Regions from separate parts of the Kosakonia beeri genome, predicted to be linked through region 3. Evidence: riboswitches for the same ligand, from Rfam matches in the RefSeq annotation. Region 3 holds a riboswitch; each other region holds the start of a gene.

Region 1 (2,265 bases), 530 kb from region 3:
AGGATAAGCGTCATTGCGCACAGGCGTAACAGTGCGAGACGGCCAGGGAAGCGGCGTCTGTAGAGGGCGCGGGCAAGAAAAATGGCCGGAACCACGGAGAGCAGGGCGGAGAGAAATGCCTGCCAGAAAGAGAACCGCACCACGTGCCACAAGTAGCTGTCCTGCCAGAACGCCGACAACGCGGTGGTGGGGGCGTTTTGCCATAGTGCCAGGAAAGCGGCCAGCGCCACCGCCACCATCACAATGGCGGCGGTGAGGCCAGGTATCAGCCAGCCGGCAATCAGCGGCTGACGGCGCGTTGCCATGCGCTAATCCAGCCCGCGCGCTGTGCGGCAACATCTTGCGGGCTATATTCGAGTGACGTCTGCGGTTTTGTCAGCGTCTCAAAACCGGCAGGCAGAGTGACATCGCTGACAGGGTACATCCAGTTGCCAGTCGGGATAGCATTCTGGAAAGCGGGGGAAACCATAAATTTCAGGAACTTCTCCGCAAGTTCCGGCTGTTTACTGGCGGCAGTGCGGGCGGCCACTTCCACTTGCAAATAGTGCCCTTCGCTGAAATTGGCCGCCGCGTAGTGATCTTTTTTCTCTTCGATCAGATGGTAAGCCGGTGAGGTGGTGTAGCTTAGCACCAGATCGCTCTCGCCTTTCAGGAACAGCCCATAAGCTTCGCTCCAGCCTTTGGTGACGGTCACCGTTTTTGCTGCCAGTTTTTGCCAGGCTTCCGGGGCTTTGTCGCCATAGACTTTTTGCATCCACAGCAGCAGACCCAGGCCTGGCGTACTGGTGCGCGGATCTTCATAGATGACACGCCATTTTTGGTCGCTCTCTACCAGTTCTTTCAGGCTTTTCGGCGGGTTTTTCAGCTTGTTTTTATCGTAGACAAAGGCGAACCAGCCATAGTCGAACGGAACGAACGTCTCGTTTTTCCAGCCGCCGGGAATGCTGACGGCATCGGTGGGGACGCCGCTTTTGGCGAACAGGTTAGTCTGCGTTGCGGCTTCAAGCAGGTTGTTATCCAGTCCCAGTACCACGTCTGCTTTACTTTTTTTCCCTTCCATACGCAGACGATTAAGCAGTGAGACGCCATCTTCCAGCGCGACGAATTTCAGTTCGCAGTCACAGTCGGCTTCAAAGGCTTTTTTCACCGCAGGGCCCGGGCCCCAGTCGGCGGAAAACGAGTCGTAGGTGTAAACGGTCAATACAGGTTTGGCAAAAGCAGGCGCTGCAATCAGCAGCAGGAATGGCAGACATTTTTTTAACACTTTGCACCTCAATATGGGTGGCAAAGGATTTTGAGTCATAGCCTCAAATCCCTTCGCCGGCGTTATCCGGATCAGGTTCGACGGGTATTTTCTCAGCACACGCTCTTTGCGCAGCACCCCGTTGAGAACGCCGCTATTGTAATGATTTGGTAAACAATGGGAAAGCGTTATGGGTCCGGTGGCGCGAACCAGGCAGATTTAAAGTCAAACCAGCCCAGTGTGTTCATACGCAGCCCGCGCATGGAACGTTGCCCCTGAATCATCAGCCAGTGGTGAATAAGCGGCACCATCGCTTTGCTGGCAAGCAACTCTTGCGACCAGAGGGCGAGGTTCATGTCGCCGGTACGCCATTGTGCGGCATCGGCTTGCCAGTCGCGCATAATACAGTGCTGCAGCAGGGGGACTTCATACAGGTTGGCGAACACGGAAAAATCCAGCGGTAACGTAAAGTTGGCGCTGTTAAGCCAGATATCGCTCACGGCTTCACCCCGATACCACTCCTCGTACTCCACTTCCTGTACGATCAGTTTTACCCCATGTTCTGCTAATAAGGTGCTCATGGTGCGGGAGAGTGCTTCGTGCTCGTTATGTTCACGGTAGAACGTGAGCGTCAGGGTTTCCAGACCGGCAGGTTTTTCGCCGCTGCCGGGGCGGGCATGGTGCCAGCGTGGCAGCAGACCATACGCCGGGAACCAGTAGCGCTGATATTGCTCATTGGCATGCCAGAGCAGGTTAGTGGGTGAGAGCACCTGGCTGACCCATTCTCTGACCGCCGGGTTAGCGCCACGGCTGGAGCGGGCGTCGAACAGCAGATAATAGCATCCCTCTTCGAGACGGCTCTCAACGGCTTTTTCGCCGTCGGTTGGCCCTTCGAGCGTCAGGCCGCTGGTCGGTTCATCGGCGAGATCCGGCAACACCCACACGTTAACTTCGTCGATCAGAGCGCGAAAACCGAAGTAATCATCAAAGGCATGGATTTTAAGCTGATTATGGGTATTGCG
Region 2 (2,265 bases), 2.0 Mb from region 3:
TTCGTCAATCAACGCGGCGACGCGTGTCAGTAATCGGTGCTGGGCAATCATATCGTCCGTGGTAAACATCGACCGGGTAAACATAAACTCCCAGTGCAGGGACACACTTTTTGCCTTCAGCGGCAGTGCATCAAGACTGTCGGGATCATCAATGAGCGCCAGCTTGCCTTGCGGTTTCAGGGCATTAATCAATTGCTGATAATGGTCCTGCGTGTTGGTAAGGCTGGCGACATGCGTCACCTCTTTTATGCCAATCCGTGCCAGCTCTTCGGTCAGTGGCTTGCTGTGATCAATCACATGATGAGCACCGCGCTCCAGAACCCATTGCTGGCTGGCGGGGCGTGAAGCGGTTCCAATCACCGTCATGCGCGTCAATTTGCGCGCCAGTTGGGTAATGATTGAGCCGACGCCGCCTGCCGCGCCAACGATCAGCAGTACATCCCCTTCGTTGCCGTTTTCGCGAATGCCAAGCCGGTCAAACAACATCTCCCAGGCGGTGATAGCGGTTAACGGCAGGGCCGCGGCAGAGGCGTTATCCAGCGTTTTGGGTTTCAGCGCTGTAATCCGCTCATCCACTAGTTGAAATTCGCTGTTACTGCCTGGCCGCGTTAATGCCCCGGCATACCACACTTCATCGCCCGGTCGAAAAAGCGTGACAGCTTCTCCCACCTCTTTCACCACGCCGACGGCGTCCCAGCCCAGCACGCGAGGCGTTTCGGCATTGAAACCGGCGCGCACTTTAGTATCGACCGGGTTAACCGAGATGGCTTTCACTTCTACCAGCAGGTCATGGCCGCTGGCCTGCGGCTGCGGCAGTTGGATATCGTTCAGGAAGGCCAGGTTGTTACCGTTTGGGGCAGCGTGGGTAATGGCGATTGCTTTCATAAATACTCCGTTAATGCGTTATTTATCTCAGTGCCGGTAAGGGTAGACAACGCCGTCATGATGAAAAACCCGTAAAAAGGAGCAGCACTTATCCTTAAGCAGTGAAAATCGCCACAGCCTGTAGCGCAGCCGTAGCCGGGAATGGCAGGCCACCGAACATCCATTGCTTCGCCACTGCGCTCGATCCTTGAGCGACAGGGGGCCATCAGCGGATATTTATCAACGCCAGATTATCTGCCATCGCCTCTTTTTGGGCTCCCTTGTATTCGCCTGCACATTCCCTTACTCTGCTGACCGGGACGCACTGTCCCTTTGACTCGGGGTGCCCTTCGTATGAAGGCTGAGAAATACCCGTACCACCTGATCTGGATAATGCCAGCGTAGGGAAGTCAGATGCCTGCCCGGCATCCCTTCTTCACGCCGGGCAGGAGCGAATTTATGCAACCTGACCTGCTTGATCGTGCGCAGACCGCGCATGTGTTACAGCAATTCCGCCGCCGTTCTCCCCTAGTGCACTGTATGACCAATGACGTGGTTCAGACTTTTACAGCCAATGTGCTGCTGGCTTTGGGCGCGTCGCCCGCGATGGTGATTGAACCCGAAGAGGCACAGCAGTTTGCAGCCATTGCCGATGCGTTGTTGATTAACGTCGGTACCCTTACTCGTGATCGTGCCGAAGCAATGCGCGCGGCCATCGACAGCGCGCAGGCAGCAGATACGCCGTGGACGTTAGATCCTGTTGCCGTCGGCGCGCTTACTTACCGAACCTCTTTCTGCGCACAACTCCTTACTTTGCACCCTGCGGCGATCCGCGGGAATGCCTCGGAAATTCTTGCCCTTGCCGGAATGAGCAGCGGCGGGCGCGGCGTCGATACCACGGACACCGCCAGCGCAGCGTTACCCGCAGCGCAAACACTGGCAAGGCAGACGGGCGCTGTCGTTGCGGTGAGTGGCGAAGTGGATTACATCACTGACGGGCAACGCACCCTGATGGTCACCGGTGGCGATGCGATCATGACGCGAGTAGTGGGCACTGGCTGCGCATTGTCGGCTGTTGTGGCGGCCAGCTGCGCGCTTGCTGGCGATCGGCTGGCGAATGTCGCCGCGGCCTGCGCGTTGATGTCGCAAGCCGGGAGCCAGGCGGTGGCCCGCAGCGAAGGACCCGGCAGTTTTGTGGCGGCCTTCCTTGATGCGCTGCATTCAGCAGGGGCAGATGCATGAAACGTATTAACGCACTGACTATCGCTGGCACCGATCCCAGCGGTGGCGCGGGAATTCAGGCTGATTTAAAAACCTTTTCTGCACTGGGGGCGTATGGCTGCTCGGTGATCACCGCGCTGGTGGCGCAAAACACCCGTGGCGTGCAATCGGTTTATCGTA
Region 3 (2,265 bases):
ATGGCGCGTATGCTGCGCCAACAGAAGGGTGTCATCACGTCGAATGGCAACAATAATGCACGGCGCGATCTGCGGATAATAACGTTCGCGGCAGTGATCGCAGAGCATGGCCCACTCTGTTTTGCTCGGGTGCATAGTGTGCCCGCAGTAACCGCAGAACTGATGAGAACGGTAGAACTCCGCCAGTTGCACACCACGCCCGGCCAGCTGGAACAACCCGGCATCCTGATCGATCACCTGACGTACAGAGCCCATATCCTGACGTCGATTCTGGCGGATCATCCATACCGTTTCGCCTTGCCATTCACCAATCTGCAGAGCGCGCTGCCCCACAAGATCGAAATTTCCTGCCTGCCCATGTGGTAATTCTCCACCGGGCAACCATAATTTTTGTTCATGGCTCACGATCCACCAGCCATGATCACATGCTTCAATAACACGAACCATTCGAGTACTACCTTAGCTTCACTGGCATTTTGTTAACATTATTATTACATTCGGATGAGCACTTTTTCACTGACATATTGCGGAGTCAATTATGCTAAACCAGTTAGAAAGCCTGACAGAGCGCGTTGGAGGAAGTAACACACTTGTCGACCATTGGCTACTTGTACGTAAGCAACTTCTCGTCTCTTACTACAATCTGGTTGGCATTAAGCCTGGCAAAGGATCGTACATGCAGCTGAACGAAAAAGCGCTGGACGATTTTTGTCACAATCTGGTGGAGTATCTCTCCGCAGGCCACTTCAGTATTTATGAACGCGTCATTAGCGAAATGGAAGGGAATAGCCCACTTTTAGTCGCTACCCAACTTTACCCTTTGCTTGAAGCGAACACCGTCGAAATCATGGATTATTATGATTCCAGCCTCGAAAATGCCATCGACGACGACAACTGCCTTGAATTCCAGCAAGCGCTTTCTGGCATCGGCGAGGCGCTTGCCGCTCGCTTTACGCTGGAAGACAAACTGATTGAGCTGGCCTTTGATTACGACCTCAATGAGAGCGCCAATGACGAAAGCGGCATGGCGCGTCCGGCTTGAATTCTTAAAAAGTAACGCGTAGTTTAAAAAGCAGTTCCCCGTCTGAGGACGGGGTTTTTCTTGTCGGAGTGCCTATCTCTCCACAACATGATTCGCCATGCCGCGAAGCGGCGCGAAAGATGAAGTGGAAAAGGCTGAGACCGTTAATTCGGGATCCGCGGAACCTGATCAGGTTAAAACCTGCGAAGGGAACAAGAGTAATCCATTCACATCAGCCACCCTTACGGGCGGTTTGCTGCCATTACTCCATCCGTCGTCTGACAAGCCATCTCCTTACTGTCTGGAATGAGCTATGTCTGCAAAACTTACACGCCGTGAACAACGCGCCCAGGCGCAACACTTTATCGACACGCTGGAAGGCACCGCGTTCCCCAACTCGCAACGCATTTATATCACCGGTTCCCAGCCGGATATTCGCGTGCCGATGCGCGAAATCCAGCTCAGCCCAACGCTGACTGGCGGCACGAAAGAACAACCACAGTTTGAAGAGAACGAAGCGGTACCGGTTTACGACACTTCCGGCCCGTATGGTGATCCGGCGATCGCCATCGATGTGCAGCAAGGCCTGGCGAAGCTACGCGCACCGTGGATAGCCGCGCGTGATGACAGCGAAACGCTCGACGCACGCAGTTCGGCCTATACCAACGCACGTCTGGCAGATGAAGGGCTTGATGAGCTGCGCTTCAGCGGGCTACTGACCCCACGCCGCGCCAAAAAAGGCCAGTGTGTGACTCAGTTGCACTATGCGCGCCAGGGGATCGTTACCCCGGAGATGGAATTTATTGCCATCCGCGAAAATATGGGGCGCGAACGCATTCGCAGTGAAGTGCTGCGCAGGCAGCATCCTGGTGAAGGTTTTGGTGCCCGCCTGCCAGACAATATCACGGCGGAATTTGTGCGCGACGAAGTTGCCGCAGGCCGCGCGATTATTCCTGCCAACATCAACCACCCGGAATCGGAACCGATGATCATCGGGCGCAACTTCCTGGTAAAAGTGAATGCCAATATCGGTAATTCAGCCGTTACTTCATCCATCGAAGAAGAGGTGGAAAAACTGGTGTGGTCGACCCGCTGGGGCGCAGACACGGTGATGGATCTGTCCACTGGCCGCTATATCCATGAAACCCGCGAATGGATCCTGCGCAACAGCCCGGTGCCAATCGGTACCGTACCGATCTATCAGGCGCTGGAAAAGGTCAATGGGATCGCCGAAGATCTGACCT

Evidence for each region. Region 3 has a riboswitch for thiamine pyrophosphate ahead of thiC (phosphomethylpyrimidine synthase ThiC). Riboswitches for the same ligand answer to the same signal wherever they lie in the genome.
Region 1: it holds a riboswitch for thiamine pyrophosphate, as region 3 does, so the genes downstream of both, thiB (thiamine ABC transporter substrate binding subunit) here and thiC (phosphomethylpyrimidine synthase ThiC) in region 3, are expected to answer to the same signal.
Region 2: it holds a riboswitch for thiamine pyrophosphate, as region 3 does, so the genes downstream of both, thiM (hydroxyethylthiazole kinase) here and thiC (phosphomethylpyrimidine synthase ThiC) in region 3, are expected to answer to the same signal.

Annotation. Positions count from the first base shown of each region.
Region 1 covers NZ_CM135106.1:4,105,206-4,107,470, reverse strand. Annotated here, with positions in the region: gene thiP (thiamine/thiamine pyrophosphate ABC transporter permease ThiP) at 1-305, opposite strand, end outside; gene thiB (thiamine ABC transporter substrate binding subunit) at 281-1,264, opposite strand; TPP riboswitch at 1,295-1,395, opposite strand; gene sgrR (HTH-type transcriptional regulator SgrR) at 1,432-2,265, opposite strand, start outside.
Region 2 covers NZ_CM135106.1:1,700,791-1,703,055, forward strand. Annotated here, with positions in the region: gene ACUY4S_RS08160 (zinc-binding alcohol dehydrogenase family protein) at 1-885, opposite strand, end outside; TPP riboswitch at 1,194-1,289, shown strand; gene thiM (hydroxyethylthiazole kinase) at 1,324-2,106, shown strand; gene thiD (bifunctional hydroxymethylpyrimidine kinase/phosphomethylpyrimidine kinase) at 2,103-2,265, shown strand, end outside.
Region 3 covers NZ_CM135106.1:4,631,278-4,633,542, forward strand. Annotated here, with positions in the region: gene nudC (NAD(+) diphosphatase) at 1-447, opposite strand, end outside; gene rsd (sigma D regulator) at 539-1,042, shown strand; TPP riboswitch at 1,097-1,250, shown strand; gene thiC (phosphomethylpyrimidine synthase ThiC) at 1,335-2,265, shown strand, end outside.